2 regions of the Mesorhizobium sp. BR1-1-4 genome follow, and region 1 is predicted to be linked to the other one. Evidence: riboswitches for the same ligand, from Rfam matches in the RefSeq annotation. Region 1 holds a riboswitch; the other holds the start of a gene.

Region 1 (7,924 bases):
CGATATTGGCGCCGGCTCCTGCATTGACGCCATTGCTGCCGCCGACCGACGCGCCGAGCCCGGCGCTGACGCCCCTCGAGCCGCCGACATTGGCGCCGGCTCCGGCATTGACGCCACCGCTGCCGCCGACCGAGGCACCGACGCCGGCATTGATGCCGCCACCGCCGCCGACCGAGGCGCCGACACCGGCATTGACACCGCCGCTACCGCCAACCGAGGCGCCGACACCGACGCCAAGACCTGCTGCGTTTGCTGGCACGGACAGAACCAAGACTATTGCACTACCCGCCAACACACTGGCGACTGTCTTGATGGTAAAGGCCATAACACTCTCCTGTTGTCGTTGCGCTAGGCAGTCGGCATGCAGCCGATTGCGATGGCAACTACGTCGAAGAGAGTTTTGAGTTTCAATTCACGCTATACATGTGAGCGGCATGGTATTAACTGTCGAAACAAGAAAGCGGTAATGATAATAAAAATATAATATACTTGTAGAAAATATCTAATGGCAGACGTTTGCAATGTCTATATTTTGAGAAGTTTACGAGAAAAAACGATTTAGAGCCAGCTGTTGGAGAGCCGATGATTTGGTGCCAGGCTGCTTGCTACCGAACAGCCAGGATACAGCACCTCACCTGCGGAGCAGTTCCGGACCACTAGCCGCTAAGGAGCCCTGTTGGCCAACTCTGGATCAAACAGGACCGGCCACTCTCGCGTGACAGTCTGGCCTTCAGAATATCCGGTAAAACAGCCTATAGCGCACGCGCTCCATATAAGAGCGGTACTCCGGTTCCGCGGCAAGCAAGGCCTCCTCGCGCAGAATGCGGTACACCTGCAGATAGGTGATAACCGCATAGACGGCGAGATTGTAGAAGGAAAAGGCCGACAGCAGGTAAAGGACATGGCCGGTAAGGTAACCGGCATAGATCGGATGCCGCACCAGGCGGTAGGCGCCGCCGGTCATCACGCCGCGATTGGCGGGCAGGATGGCAAAGGAACGACCCAGCGACAGCTTTCCCCAGATGACGAACCACAGTGCCAGGAACTGCAGCGGCGCGGCGACATAGATGGGGATGATGGGGATGCCCGGTTCCATGGTGATCAAGGCGACACCAAAACTGGCGGTCACCGAAGCGACTACCGCAAGCGGGCTCCAGTCACGCGTCACCGGCCGCCGCGACAGCAGCAGCCAGGTAAAGGTGAGCGTCTCGGAGACCGCCACGAGCGCGATATTGAACCGGGTGGGGTCCTGCACGAAGTGATACACGCCCCGGTACACAAACAGCGCGGCGCATGCGAGCGCACAAATGCGAAAGAAGCCTTCGCGCAAGTCGGCCAGGATCTCGCGCTTGCGCGCTTCGGATATCATCCCGCCCTGGTTGACGCGCGGAAGCGTTTCGCTTTTTGGTGCAAGCAAGGCAAGAACCCCGATGATCCCTCGGAGGGACCTTTGCACGCAACCATTGCTGTGCGGTTAACCGAGAAGATCATATCGGCATCAGAAACGGCGACGGCGCCGCCGAAAGACATGCGAGACACAAGGCACGGCCGTGCAGATTGTCTCGGCTTCGAGGATCGCCAGGAATGGGTTTCGCCCGAGTTGATCCTCTCCTTAAGGGATTGGCCAGCTACCCCAGAAATGCGTTGCTGAAATACCTGGCGAAATCCGGGCTCTGCGGCAGAACCGTACCGTCGGTGTCGCGCAGAATGCCGGCGGCGAAGAGGTAGTTGCCGATCGCTTCCATCTTGGCAGGGTCCAACGTCCCGATGGCACCATTTTGCCCGCGTAGATAATTGCCCTCGAGCAGTGCCTTCAGCGAGGCGTGGACCAAGGCCGGATTCGTCAGGGCATCCTTGTTGGCGGCTATCAGCAGCGTGGCGGCCTCCCCTGGATGATCGACGGCGAATTGGTAACCGCGCCGCGTTGCCTGGATGAAGGATGACGACAATTCGGGGTTCGCCTGGAGATACGCTTCGCTCGAAGAGATAAGCGTGGTGTGCTCATCGGGGACGCCATGGTCGGCATAGACGAAACTGCGCTGCTTAACGCCCCTGAGTTCGGCTTCGACGCCCTCCCAGGTCGACACTTCCAGCGTGAAGTCGACCGAACCGTTGGCCAGCGCCTCGTAGGCGGAAGTGCCCAGCGTCACCGTCTCGAAATCGCCCTTGCCGCCGTCGTGACGGATGATGGTCGAGATCAGCGCGGTCTCCCAGGCGCTGCCGAAACCGCCATAGGTCAGGCCATCCAGATCTTTCGGGCTTTTGATGTCGCTGCGCGCGGCATTGAACACCAGCCGGCCTGTCTCGGACTGCACGACGGCATAGACGCCCTTCAGATCGGCCCCCGCGGTCTTCTGGGTGAACAGGCTGATGGTGCCGTTGATCCCGAAATCGGCGACATGGTTGGCGACAAGCGTGCCGGCACCGGTATCGCTGTACGGCAGGATGTCGACCTCGATGCCGGCTTCCCGATAAAATCCCTTATCGCGGGCGACGAACAGGCCGATGTGGTTGGTGTTGACCGTCCAGTCGAGGGCGACTGTGACCGTCCGCGTTGCCGCGAAGGAACGGCTCGATCCGGTGATCAGCGGTACGCTGCCGGCAAGGGTGAGCAGCAGGGCTTGCCTGCGCGTCAAGTCAATCATGGTCATGTCCTTTGGATGGCTGGGGGTTGAGCAAAATGTCGAGAATCTCGGCCTCGAGTGCCCCGGCCTGCCGCGTGGCCGCGCTGGCGGAATCGCGCGGGCGCGGCAGCGGCACCTTGATCTCGCGCACGACCCGGGCAGGCCGCGCGGACAGCACATAGATGCGGTCGGACAGGAACAGGGCTTCGCGCACGTCATGAGTGATCAGCAACGCCGTCCAGTGGTGGTGCCGCCACATCTGTTCGAGCCAGCGCTGCAGGGCCGCACGGGTCAGTGCGTCGAGCGCGCCGAACGGCTCGTCGAGCAGCAACATATCGCGTTCCTGCACCACGGTGCGTAAAAGCGCCGTGCGCTGGCGCATGCCGCCCGAGATCTGCGCTGGAAAGTGCCACTCGAAGCCGGCAAGGCCGAATTCGGCAAACAGCGGAGCCACACGCTTCCGTGCCGCCTTGCGGCTGACGCCTTGCACCTCGAGTCCGAGCGTGGTGTTGTCGAGGATGCGCCGCCACGGCATCAGCGCGTCGCGCTGCGGCATGAAGGCGAAATGCCTGCCGTGATCGTCGAGCGGCACGCCGTCGAAGAACATCTCACCCTCGCCATGCTCGGCGCCGGTCAGAAGCTGGAACAGCGTCGACTTGCCGGCTCCCGAAGGTCCAAGGATCGAGACGAATTCGCCGGCATCGACACGAAGCGAAATGTCGGCGAGCACATCGAGCCCGCCAAACGCCTTGCGAACATGCCGCAATTCGAGCCGGCTCATGCTTCTGGACCTTTTCCAGGGCCTTGCCTGCCAGCAGCTCGTTCCCAGGGCATGGCAAGACGCTGCAGCAGCATCGTCAGCCCGAACAGGACAAGGGTGAGCGCTGCGCTGACGCAGACGGCGGCGAGCACCAGGTCGGGACGGAAATTGTTCTTGGCGTTGAGCATGTAGATGCCCAGCCCTTTGGCCGCGCCTGCATATTCGGCGAAAATGGCGCCGACGACGGCATAGGTGATGGATATCCTGAGGCCAGCGAAGAAATAAGGCAGCGCCGAAGGCAATCGTGCCAGCATGAAGACACGCCAACGCCCTGCTCCCATGGCACGCAGCATCTGACCGATCTCCACCTCGGTAGCCTCGTAGCCCTGTACCAGCGCGACCAGCATCGGGAAGAAGGTGACCAGCGCCACCAGCACGATCTTGGGCGCCAGCCCGAAGCCGAACCACAGCACCACCAATGGCGCGATGGCGACCAGCGGCAAAGTCTGGCTGACTATGAAGATGGGAAACAGCGCTCGCCGCAAAGGCTGGAAGAAGTCGACCAGCATCGACAGGGCGAAGGCGGCACTGAGCGAACAGGCAAAACCGATCAGCGTGGCGCGGACCGTGGGAATGGCGTTGTCGACCAAGGCTTCCCGATTGAGCATCGCCTGTTCGAAGACGCGCGAGGGCGCCGGCAGAACCGTCGGCTTCATGCCGGAAATGTTTGCGTACAGTTCCCAGGCCACGAGCACCAAACCGATCGATATCACGGCCGGCGCTGTTTTTGCGAAGAAGCCCGCGACGTTACGCGGGTTGAATGACGATGAGACCACGAGCGGTTCAGACGGCGGTGGGACTGTTGGCCGAGACCGTGACATCGAGGGTTACATGGCCGGCGCCGGGCCCGAAGCGGCAGAAGGCTTCATCGAGGGCCGAGAAGATCGCGCCGGCATCGCCGCGCAGCTTGGTGCAGAAATTCTTGGAGCGATCGTAGACGCCGGACTGCTTCAGGAAATCTATGCAGCCATAGATTTCGTCCGTGTGGTCGTCAGTGCCCATCACATAGAGCGAGAACTGCGCCGCCGCCGGCTGGCCAGTGGCCGGCGCGCCGCGCACTGCGGTGATGGCGGCTTGCTTGCGCGGGCCGAGTGGCCCGGCAGGTCCGCCGAACGTGTCGGAGCGGCAGATCGGGTCATCCGGCTCGCCTGGGCAGCCACGCGAAATGGTGGCTGACAGCACGCAATGCCTGCCGCTGCCAGACGCGGCCACGAAAAGGTCGCGCAGCGCAGGGAATAACACCTCGGGGGGCCCGACCAGCAAGGTCGAAATGTCGTCGGTCTCGATCCTGAGCTTATCGCGGTACGGATCGAGCGCGCCGAGCGCGCCCAGAATGATGCCGACGAAATCGTCGGCCATTGGATATAGGGAAACCTGTGCGCCTGAAAACATCGCCCGCCTCGCTCCGCTGGTATTACCCAGATCAGCTTCTAGGGTCTGTGGGCTTGCCGCCCCCGTCTCAGCCCCGACCGTACGGAGCACCCCTGTGGATAGGCGCGTTAAAGCATCATTCGGACGGTTGGGAAAGCTGTTTTTTTGGCAAGCCGCGCTAAAGCATTGCCCGAGCTCCAGGGCAATTGGACATCGCCGGCGCGGAAATTTGTCTGGAACCTTCGCCATTCCGAGGGGTTGTCCCACCAGTCGCTGGACGCGATTCCAGGACCAATTTTCCGTTCGGGATTGTGTCAAAACAAGAGATTGAGCGGTTCATGATTTCCGCGAAACCGTGCACCGTTCCCGGCGACGAGTTCACAGAAAATGGAGACAAATCATGTTCATGAAAATCCTCGCGGCTTCGGCCTTCACCATTGCCGTTGCAACATCCGCCATGGCACAAAGCAATAGCGCAGCGGGCGCGGATGGGCCCGGCGGTAGCGGCAAGTCCGTCACTGTGGACCCAAGCACCCCGGCTTCACCCAGTACGATCGATCCGGGCGCGACCAACAGCACGACCACCACGCCGGGCGACATGAATTCCAATGCGGACAAGAATTGCCCGACCAACCCGCAGGGTGCACAGACGGACGCCAATGGCAACGCCACCGCGCCGACCGTGAACGACAACAACTGCGGAAAGTAGTTTGCCATCGCGATATGAGAACCGCGGACGCAGTTTCCGCGGTTCCCATTATTGGGATTCAGTGTCCGCGACTACCCGCTTGCGGCTCTGGTGCCGCTTCACTGCCCACCCGGCCAAAGACCCTTAATTCAGCGTACGGTTTGCCGGCCCGGGGGCGTGGGAATGAGGCGTATATTTTCATCAGCCGTTTGAGCAGGCGCCCGTAGGTGAGGTGCCGAACCCGGCCATTGGCAAGATCGAACTCCACCATCCCCCACCGCCTTACGGGACCCTTTCCGGTTGGCGGACCCAGTCGCCTGACCTGGAAGGCCAGCCTGACCTTGCGGCCGGCGACATCCAGATAGATACCGGGTTTAGCGCCCAATACGTGCCACATCCGGGCAACGTGCCCGATCGACATGTCGGACGAAATCGCCATGTGGTCCCGCTCAAGTCGAGCCCAGACGAAATCACCGGCTGGCTGCCGCATCCCCGACACCAGATTCTTGCAATAGCCTGGCGCCACCTCACGCACCAACCGGCGCATCGCGCTCGCCACGCCGTCCACCATATCCCGCCGCGATGCCCAGTCTGCTTCGGTGAACAGTACTTGTCCGAGGATGTCGCCGTCGTCGAAATTGGCCGACATCTTATGCAGTGTCACGCCGCCATGGACCGCATGCTGGCCATCCGCGACAAGACGATGGAGAGGATGCGGCCCCCGGTAGTTGGGCAGCAGCGCCGGATGAAAATTAAGCCCGCCCTTGGGAAAGAGGTCGAGCAGCTGCTGCGGGATCAAGGTCGGGAAAGCGAAGCAGATCAGCACATCCGCGGCGATGTCAGGCAATTGCCGGGCAAGCTCGTTCCAGTCGTAAGGCCGGCGGAATTCAATCAGCTTTACCGGCGTGTTGCCGAGATGGCGCCTGAGCAAAAGCCGGCGCCTCAGCCTGCGCCGAAAATTGCCAATGCTGAAGCCTCTGGATGGGCGTTGAAAACCAGGCACGATAATCGCACCAACACGGTTTCCCGCCTCGATCCATCCGGAAAGCAGCGGCCCGGTATAAGCAGAAACATCCAGGATGAAAATTGCATTGAGTTCCCCGGCGCGGGCCGCGGGTTCGGAAGAAATCATCTTCTCAAGCCCAGCGGGGCAAGACGTAGCCTGCCCGCGCCAGCAATTCGATCACCGTTACAACTCGGCCAGCCAGGCCCGAAAGCCGGCCTGGCCGGTCAGGCTGCCTTGGAAGAAAGCGGTCCCGCCGCAACACTTGAGAGTCTTTCCCGCTTCACCAACACCGGCTTTTCGTAGATCTTCTTCATGCTCATCCCCGATGATCGATCAACCCACACAGTTGGCCAGCAACGCAGCGGACTGTCAACCGCCGGACGGCGGCCAACAGCCACTATGCGTATGATCCTTGGCAATCGACGAGCGTTTACACCCCACCTACCGCCAAAACGGCTGGTGAACTTTATCAAACCGCCTTTTCACGAACCGGCAGCTTCCAGCCTGGTCTGACGAAATGGCAGGTGTAGCCGTTGGGATATTTCTCGAGATAGTCCTGGTGCTCGGGTTCGGCCTCCCAGAACGCTCCGGCCGGCGCAAGTTCGGTGACGACCTTGCCGGGCCACAGGCCGGAGGCGTCGACATCGGCGATGGTGTCCTCCGCCACACGCTTCTGCTCCTCATCGGTGTAGTAGATTGCGGAGCGATAGCTCATGCCGACATCGTTTCCCTGGCGATTGCGCGTCGTCGGATCATGTATCTGGAAGAAGAATTCCAGAAGCTGGCGAAAGCTGATTCTCGCCGGGTCGAAGGTGATCTCGATGGCTTCGGCATGCGTGCCATGATTGCGATAGGTAGCGTTCGGCACGTCGCCGCCACTGTAGCCGACACGCGTGGCAAGGACGCCCGGAAAGCGCCGGATCAAATCCTGCATGCCCCAGAAGCAGCCGCCGGCAAGCACTGCACGTTCGCTCGAAGTCGCCATGTCACGTCTCCTCAAAAGGCAATTCCGGGGAAGTGTAGCGGCTCTCCGTCGGGAATTGCGCGGCAACAAACTTGGATAGCGCCATAAATGGGCATTGTTGCCTGGTTCGTCCAGTCAGACGAGCGGCCGTCCGCTTGTATTATAGGGAATGGGATCGCACGACGCCGCTCACCCTAGCTGCGCGGATGCCGGGTCCGGCTGCTGGCGGCAGCCGGCAGATATCGCGTGCCGGGCGGAATGACGGCAAAGCTGATCGCCACCGGCGGTGCCTCGCGCGACCAGTTGAAAAGAACGGTCTTGACCGGGATATTGTCCACCCACGCCAGAAATCTTGACGGCACGTGACGACCCGACCAGACCATCAGCATGCCGTGATCGCGCAACCGCTGCCTCGTGATCCAGGGTGCGAACCGCATATCGAGATCGGTGA
Region 2 (7,924 bases), on a different contig from region 1:
CAATTCGCCGGTCAGCATCTTCAGAAGTGTCGTCTTGCCGGCGCCGTTCGGCCCGACAAGGCCGACGCGGTCGCCGCGCTGGATGCGGGTCGAGAACCCCTTGACGACGGTGAGGTCGCCAAAGCTCTTCTCGATGTTCTTGGCCTCGATCACCAGCTTGCCGGATTCGGCGGCGTCGCTTGCCACCATTATCGCGGTGCCTTCGGCGCCGCGATGGCCGCGAAAACGCTGGCGCATGGTCTGCAACTCGCCCAGACGCCGCATGTTGCGCTTGCGCCGCGCCGTCACCCCGTAGCGCAGCCAGTGCTCCTCGCGCACGATCTGGCGGCCGAGCTTGTGCTGTTCGCGCTCTTCCTCTTCCAGCACCAGGTCGCGCCATTCCTCGAAATGGCCAAAGCCCTTGTCCAGCCTGCGCGTCTGGCCGCGATCGAGCCAGACTGTGGCGCGCGACACGCGCTCGAGGAAGCGGCGGTCATGCGAGATGACGATGAGCGCCGAGGAGGTCCGGACGAGCTCTTCTTCCAGCCATTCGATGACAGATAAATCAAGATGGTTAGTCGGCTCATCAAGAAGCAGGATGTCGGGCTCCGGCGCCATGACGCGGGCAAGCGCGGCGCGCCTGGCCTCTCCGCCGGACAGGTCGCCAGGCCGTTCTTCGCCCGACAGGCCGAGATGCTCCATCAGATAGCTGGCGCGGTAGGGATCGTCGGCGGGCCCGAGCCCGGCCTCGACATAGGCGCGCACGGTTGCAAAGCCGTCCATGTCGGGCATTTGCGGCAGATAACGCACCGTCGCCGAAGGCTGGCGGAACACCTCGCCGTCCTGTGGTTCGATCAGGCCGGCGGCGATCTTGAGCAGCGTCGACTTGCCGGACCCGTTGCGGCCGACCAGCGCGATCTTGTCGCCGGCCGAAGCGGTCAAGGCGGCGCCGTCGAGCAGCGGCGCGCCGCCGAAGGTCAGTCTTATCCCGTCGAGATTGAGAAGAGGCGGGGCCATGTCAGCTTTCGGGCAATGTATAGGGATGGGCGAGCAGCAGCGCGCGGCCATGGCCGAGCGCTATGTCGAGGCGGCCCCCGGTCTTGCCGAACTTGACCTCGTTGGAAATGGTCAGTGACGAACCGAATGCCACCTCGACCTTGTCGAGCGGCCATTTGGCGCCGGCGACGGTCAGGCCGGAGAGTTCGGAGAAGCCGAGAATCGAGAACAGCGTGCCGTCGGCATAATCGAAGCCGGCCCTGCCGGGCGGCAAGGGAACACCTTCCTGGGCGCCGCTGGTCAGAAGCACATCCATTCCGGCCTCGGCCAGCCGCAGGCCAAGCGCCAGATGCAGGAAGGCGTGATCGGCGCGCTTGCCGCCGAAGGCGCCCGCCAGCACAAGGCGGGTCGTCCCGCGTTCCAGTGCGGCCGCGATCGCCAGTTCTCCGTCGGTCTTGTCCTTTTCCGCCGGGAAGGTTTGCCGCGGCACGGCGGCGAGGTCGGCGGGCAGATCAGCCGGGACCGAGTCGAAATCACCCACCCACAGTTCCGGCACGAGGCCCAGCATCCGCGCATGGCCGATGCCGGCGTCGGCAGCGATGACGCGCGAGCCTTCGACCTGGCGGTCGAGCCGAGGCGTGCGGATGAGGTCGCCGCCAAGCAGGATGGTGAATGTGCTCATATCCCGTCGCCTTACCAGCCCGGCACGGGAAACGGAAGGCGGCAAAGTCCCACTTGCGCGGGTCATCGGCCCGGCCTATGTGTCGAAACGCTCTAACGGGGTGCCGGACGCGAATTTCGCGGGCCGGCTGAGAGGCAGTGTCGCCAACCCGCTGAACCTGATCCGGTTTGTACCGGCGGAGGGATTAGACGTTTCGGACACTCCGACGCCTCAATTCCTTTTCAACGCAAACGAAGGAGGCGCCGATGCGCACGCTTTTATATTCTCTGGTCGCTGCCACGGCAGTGACCCTGTCCGGGCCGGCCTTGGCCAAGGACAAGCTCACCGTCTACACCTATGGGAGCTTCACCGCCGACTGGGGTCCAGGTCCCGTGGTGAAGAAGGAATTCGAGGCAGAATGCGGCTGCGATCTCGAGTTCGTCTCGGTCGCCGATGGCGTGGCGCTGCTCAACCGCGTCAAGCTGGAAGGCGCTTCGACCAAGGCCGACATCGTGCTCGGTCTCGACACCAATCTCACCGCTGATGCCAAGGCCTCGGGCCTGTTCGCGCCACATGGCGCAATAACGGACGTCAAGGTGCCGGGTGGCTGGAGCGACGATACTTTTGTTCCCTTCGACTATGGCTACTTCGCCGTCGTCTACGATACCCAGAAGCTGAAATCGCCGCCGAAAAGCCTGAAGGATTTGGTCGAGGGTAGCGCCGACGACAAGATCGTCATCCAGGACCCGCGCACATCGACGCCCGGTCTTGGCCTGCTGTTGTGGATGAAGTCGGTCTATGGCGACAAGGCGCCGGAGGCCTGGGCCAAGCTCAAGACCAAGGTGCTGACCGTGACGCCGGGCTGGAGCGAAGCCTATGGCCTGTTCACCAAGGGCGAGGCACCGATGGTGCTGTCCTACACCACCTCGCCGGCCTACCACATGGTCGCCGAGAACACCGAGCGCTATCAGGCGGCCTCGTTCGAGGAAGGCGAATATCTGCAGATCGAGGTCGCGGGCATCACCACGACCGGCGCCAAGAATCCGCTGGCGGAAAAGTTCATGGCCTTCATGACCGGGCCGAAATTCCAGGACGCCATCCCCGAGACCAACTGGATGTTCCCGGCCGGCAAGACCAACAAGCCGCTCAACCCCGCCTTCGACAAACTGGTCAAGCCGACCAAAACCTTGCTGTTCAGCCCGGAGGAGGTGGCGGCCAACCGCAAGGCCTGGGTCGATGAATGGCTGGCGGTTATGAGCAAGTAGGTTTTGTGGGCTAATCTCGTGAGATGAACGCTCTACGGCGACGCTCCCTAAGCTTCACCCAATCGTTGATGTGCGGTGTGCAAACCCGCTCTGATCCCCGCATCACAGCCGGCGTGATAGGGCTCGCCGCCATCGCCATTTTGATCGGCGGCGCGTTTGCGGGGCTGCTTGTCGAAGGCGCTCGCGATTTTTCCGGCGCTTGGGCTGCGTTCGATCCCTACCTGTTCCGGGTCGTGCGCTTCACGCTCTGGCAGGCGGCCCTGTCGACGCTGCTCTCGGTCGGGCCGGCCCTGCTCGTGGCGCGGGCGCTGTCGCGGCATCCACGGTTTTTCGGCCGTGCCTTCATCCTGCAGCTCTTCGCCGTGCCGCTGGCGCTGCCGGCGATTGTCGCGGCGCTCGGCATCCTTGCGCTCTATGGCCGCGCCGGATATTTCTCCGGCATTCTCAGCGTCGTCGGCGGCCAGGGTTGGCCGGGCATCTATGGCCTGTCCGGCATTCTCGTCGCCCATGTCTTCTTCAATCTGCCGCTGGCCACCCGCCTGTTCCTCGAGGCGCTGCGGACCATTCCCTCCGACCAGTGGCGGCTGGCGAGCCAGCTCGGCATGGGGGCGCCGCCGGCATTCCGGCTGATCGAGTGGCCGACGCTGCGTGCCGCGCTGCCCGGTGTCGCCGGACTTGTCTTCATGCTGTGCATCACATCCTTCACCATCGTGCTGACGCTCGGCGGCGGGCCGGCCGCGACGACGCTCGAAGTCGGCATCTATCAGGCATTGCGCTTCGATTTCGATCCCGCGAGGGCTGTCGCGCTGACAACGCTGCAGATCGCCTTGACCTTCATCGTGGTGCTGGCGTTGACCCGGCTCGGAGCCGACGTCGTCGGCGACGTCAACCTGCCGGTCGCGCCGCGCCGCTACCTCTCCGTCAACAGGACCGAAGCCTGGCTGAACGCGACGCTCATCGTGTTGGCCTTGCTCTTCGTTGCCGGGCCGATGGCGGCGACCGTGGCGGCCGGACTTGGCGCCGACCTCGGCCGGCTTGCCGGCGAGGCCACTGTCCGTCAGGCGACGCTGACCAGTGCTGTGCTCGCTTTCCTTTCGGCCTTGCTTTCGGTGATGCTTTCGCTGGCATTGACCATGGCGCGCAGGGCGCTAGCGTCGAACCGCCGCTTCGGGGCAAGGACACTGCTCGAACATGCCACCGATACGGGCGCCGGGTTTGTCCTGGTCGTGCCGCCGATCGTCGTCGGCGCCGGCTGGTTCCTGTTGCTGCGCCATGTCGGCGATGTCTTTGCCATCGCGCCGCTCATGGTCGTCACCGTCAACGCTGTCATGGCGATGCCTTTTGCGCTGCGCGCCATCCGTCCCGCCTATGACGCGGCAAGCGAGCGTCACGAGCGGCTTTGCGCGCAGCTCGGAATTTCCGGCTGGTCAAGACTGTGGCTGGTCGACTGGCCGACGTTGCGGCGGCCGCTGGCCACCGCTTTTGCCTTCGCCATGGCACTGTCGCTCGGCGATCTCGGCGTCATCGCCCTGTTCGGCAGTGATTCCGTGCAGACCTTGCCCTACCTTCTCCTGGCGCGCATGGGCAGCTACCGAACCGAGGACGCCGCCGGCTTGGCGCTGCTGCTCGGCCTTGTCTGCCTGGCACTGGTGCTGGCAGCGGACCGGCTGGGAAAGGAGACGGCCCGCAATGTCTGACGGGGCGGCTGGCGGCAAAGGGGTTTCGGTGCGGCTGGACAAGGTTTCGTTCAGCTATGGCGAGGCGTCGTTCGCCTTCGATGCCGAGTTCACGGCGGGGCAAATCACCGCCATCATGGGACCGAGCGGCTCCGGAAAGTCGACGCTGCTCAATCTGGTGGCCGGGTTCGAGCCGCCGCGATCCGGCCGCGTGCTGATCGGCGGGGCCGATGTCAGCACCGCGCCACCGGCGGCGCGGCCAGTGTCGATAGTTTTTCAGGAAAACAACCTTTTCGCGCATCTTTCCGTCGAGCAGAATGTCGGGCTCGGCCGTTCGCCATCGTTGCGGCTGGCCGAAGCCGATCGCGCTGCGATCGCCGATGCGCTTGCGCGCACCGGCCTTGCCGGCAAGGAGAAGCGGCTGCCGCGCGAACTTTCCGGCGGTGAGCGCCAGCGCGTCGCCCTGGCTCGCGTGCTGGTGCGTGATCGCCCGGTGCTGCTGCTCGACGAGCCCTTCGCTTCGCTTGGGCCCGCCTTGCGAGACGATATGCTCGACCTGGTTGCCGGCCTGCATGCCGAGCGTGGAATGACGGTGCTCTTCGTCACGCATCAGCCACAAGATGCGCGCCGTATCGGTCAGAGGCTGGTGTTTATCGAGAACGGCGCGGTCGCCGCTATCGGCACGGCGGATGATTTCTTTGCCGGGGCTGGTCCGGAGGCATTCCGGCGCTATATCGGAGCCGGTGCCGGGGATTCCTTATCACGAGATATTGCCCGGAAGCGGACATAATTTACGCTCAAACCGGCTCGATGCAATGTGGCGCTTGCTTGCCATGACTGGAGTAGTGTGGCTAGGTCCGCTCGATACCGGTCCGGCACAGGCCGTGATTTGCCTACAGCTTCCGCCGCATGCTCCGAGGGGCGCGTGACGGATACTGTAGCAGTTTGTTTTGCGCATGTGGTCATGCGCAGGGACCTGAAAGGAAGCCGTTCTGGCGATCGGCGTTGACAGGCTACGAATGAACCCGCTGGCGCGCTTTCTGGCGCTGGCCGGCTTTGCCGTGGCGCTGGCAAGCTGCCAGATGTTCACGCCTCCGGAAGTCCAGGAATCAGGCTTCCAGCCATCCGACAAGCCGATCACGGTCGACAATGTCGCCGCCAACAACAAGCTCGCGGAACTCGCCAAGGCGCAGCATCCGCGCATCCTGGCGACCTATGGCGGCGAATATTCCGATCCCAAGCTCGAACGCATGGTCGCCAAGGTGGTCGGTAATCTGACCGTCGTGTCGGCGAACCCAACCCAGACCTATCGCATCACCATCCTCAATTCGCCCAACGTCAACGCCTTCGCGCTGCCGGGCGGCTATCTCTACATAACGCGCGGCCTCTTGGCGCTGGCCAATGATTCGTCCGAGCTCGCCGCCGTCATCGCGCATGAGATGGGCCACGTCACCGCCAATCATGGGCTGCAGCGCCAGCAGCTGGAGGCCGAGGAAGGTCTGGCGACCAAGGTCGTTTCCGATGTGCTTGGCGACAGCCCGACCGCCAAGGCTGCACTTATCCGCGGCAAGCTCAGGCTGGCGCAGTTCTCGCGCAACCAGGAGCTTGAGGCTGACGCCATCGGCATCAAGTCGATCGGCGAAGCCGGCTACGATCCCTATGCCGCCGGCCGCTTCCTGCAATCGATGTCGGCCTATACCGATTTCCGCTCGATCAGCGGCGCCACCGACGCCAGCCTCGACTTCCTGGCGACGCACCCCAACACGCCGCAACGCATCGATTTGGCACAGCGGCACGCCCGCCAGTTCGGTGCGCCAGGCTTCGGTACACGCGACCGCGATTCCTTCCTCGCCGGCATAGACGGCCTGCTTTACGGCGACACGCCGGAAGAAGGCTATGTGCGCGGCGAAACCTTCCTGCATCCAGGCTTGGGCGTGTCGTTCACGGTGCCGGACGGTTTCATCATCGACAATTCGGCGGCGGCGGTGACGGCGACCGGTCCCGGCGACATAGCGATCCGCTTCGACGGCGTTTCGATCGACAAGAACCGCGCCCTGACCGACTATATCAGAAGCGGCTGGGTGGCCGGCCTCGACGACAGCACCGTCAAGCAGGAAACCATCAACGGCAATGAGGCGGCGACCGCCCATGCAGGCGCCGAAGGCTGGCAGTTCGATATCGCTGTGATCCGCGCCGGCGGCCAGGTCTACCGATTGCTGACCGCGGCCCCCTCGGCCAGCACCTCGCTTGAAACGGTGGCGCGCTCGGTCAGCGGCTCCTTCCGCATCCTCAGCCCCGCCGAGAAGGCGGCACTGAAGCCACTGCATATTCGTGTGCTCACCGTGCAGCCGGGACAGACCATGGGGTCGCTTGCCGCGCAGATGGTTGGCGTCGACCGCAAGCTCGACCTGTTCCGCGTGCTCAATGCGCTGTCGCCGGGGGCCGCGGTTTCGGCCGGCGACAAGGTCAAGATCGTCACCGACAAATAAAAGTCCGAGCGGGAGATCAGGCGGCGGTCGCCATGAATTCCGGATTCTGCTTCACCAGCGCGACCTTGAGCTTTTCCATGGCGCGCGCCTCGATCTGGCGGACACGTTCCTTGGAGATGCCGAGCGTCTCGCCGAGCGCCTCGAGCGTGGCCCCCTCGTCATTCAGCCGGCGTTCCTCGATGATCCTGAGTTCACGCGCGTTGAGTGCGTGAAGCGCTTCCTTCAGCCAGAGCGAGCGGCGCGCGACATCGATCTTGTCGCCGACAATTTCGTCCGGCAAGGGATCGTCCGAGACCAGGAAATCCATCCGCTCGGTGCCGCCCGCATCGTCGGCCAGCGGCACGTTCAGCGAAGAATCCGGAGCCGACAGCCGTGAATCCATCATCGCCACATCAGCCTCGGATACACCAAGCGCAACCGAAACCTCGCGGTAGAGATTTGTGTTGGAGAGCGGCTCGGCGCCGTTCGCGAGACGCGCACGCAAGCGTCTGAGATTGAAGAACAGGGCCTTTTGCGCCGAACTGGTGCCACCACGCACGATCGACCAGTTGCGCAGGATGTAGTCCTGCATCGATGCGCGGATCCACCACGTCGCGTAGGTCGAGAACCGCACCTCGCGCTCCGGTTCGAAACGGGCGGCGGCCTCGAGCAGTCCGACATGGCCCTCTTGAACCAGATCGCCGAGCGGCAGTCCGTAATGGCGGAATTTCGAGGCCATGGAAATAACCAGCCGCATGTGGGCGACGGTGATGCTGTGCAGCGCGTTCTGGTCGTTGTCTTCCTTCCAGAGCAATGCCAGCCGATGCTCCTCCTCGCGCTCGAGATAGGGCGCCTTCATTGCCGCGCGGACCATGATCC

Evidence for each region. Region 1 has a riboswitch for thiamine pyrophosphate ahead of LB571_RS18220 (Ykof family thiamine-binding protein). Riboswitches for the same ligand answer to the same signal wherever they lie in the genome.
Region 2: linked by a shared signal. The riboswitch ahead of thiB (thiamine ABC transporter substrate binding subunit) and the one ahead of LB571_RS18220 (Ykof family thiamine-binding protein) in region 1 are both predicted to bind thiamine pyrophosphate.

What each region holds. Positions count from the first base shown of each region.
Region 1 covers NZ_JAIUIB010000008.1:23,884-31,807, forward strand. The annotation lists gene LB571_RS18195 (hypothetical protein) at 1-325, opposite strand, end outside; gene LB571_RS18200 (methyltransferase family protein) at 731-1,369, opposite strand; gene LB571_RS18205 (ABC transporter substrate-binding protein) at 1,629-2,645, opposite strand; gene LB571_RS18210 (ABC transporter ATP-binding protein) at 2,638-3,405, opposite strand; gene LB571_RS18215 (ABC transporter permease) at 3,402-4,100, opposite strand; gene LB571_RS18220 (Ykof family thiamine-binding protein) at 4,228-4,836, opposite strand; TPP riboswitch at 4,827-4,940, opposite strand; gene LB571_RS18225 (hypothetical protein) at 5,216-5,524, shown strand; gene LB571_RS18230 (formyltransferase family protein) at 5,583-6,635, opposite strand; gene msrA (peptide-methionine (S)-S-oxide reductase MsrA) at 6,979-7,494, opposite strand; gene LB571_RS18245 (glycosyltransferase family 39 protein) at 7,668-7,924, opposite strand, start outside.
Region 2 covers NZ_JAIUIB010000001.1:164,049-171,972, reverse strand. The annotation lists gene LB571_RS00880 (ABC-F family ATP-binding cassette domain-containing protein) at 1-996, opposite strand, end outside; gene LB571_RS00875 (thiamine diphosphokinase) at 998-1,657, opposite strand; TPP riboswitch at 1,744-1,858, shown strand; gene thiB (thiamine ABC transporter substrate binding subunit) at 1,903-2,901, shown strand; gene thiP (thiamine/thiamine pyrophosphate ABC transporter permease) at 2,970-4,598, shown strand; gene thiQ (thiamine ABC transporter ATP-binding protein) at 4,591-5,367, shown strand; gene LB571_RS00855 (M48 family metalloprotease) at 5,597-7,066, shown strand; gene LB571_RS00850 (RNA polymerase factor sigma-32) at 7,083-7,924, opposite strand, start outside.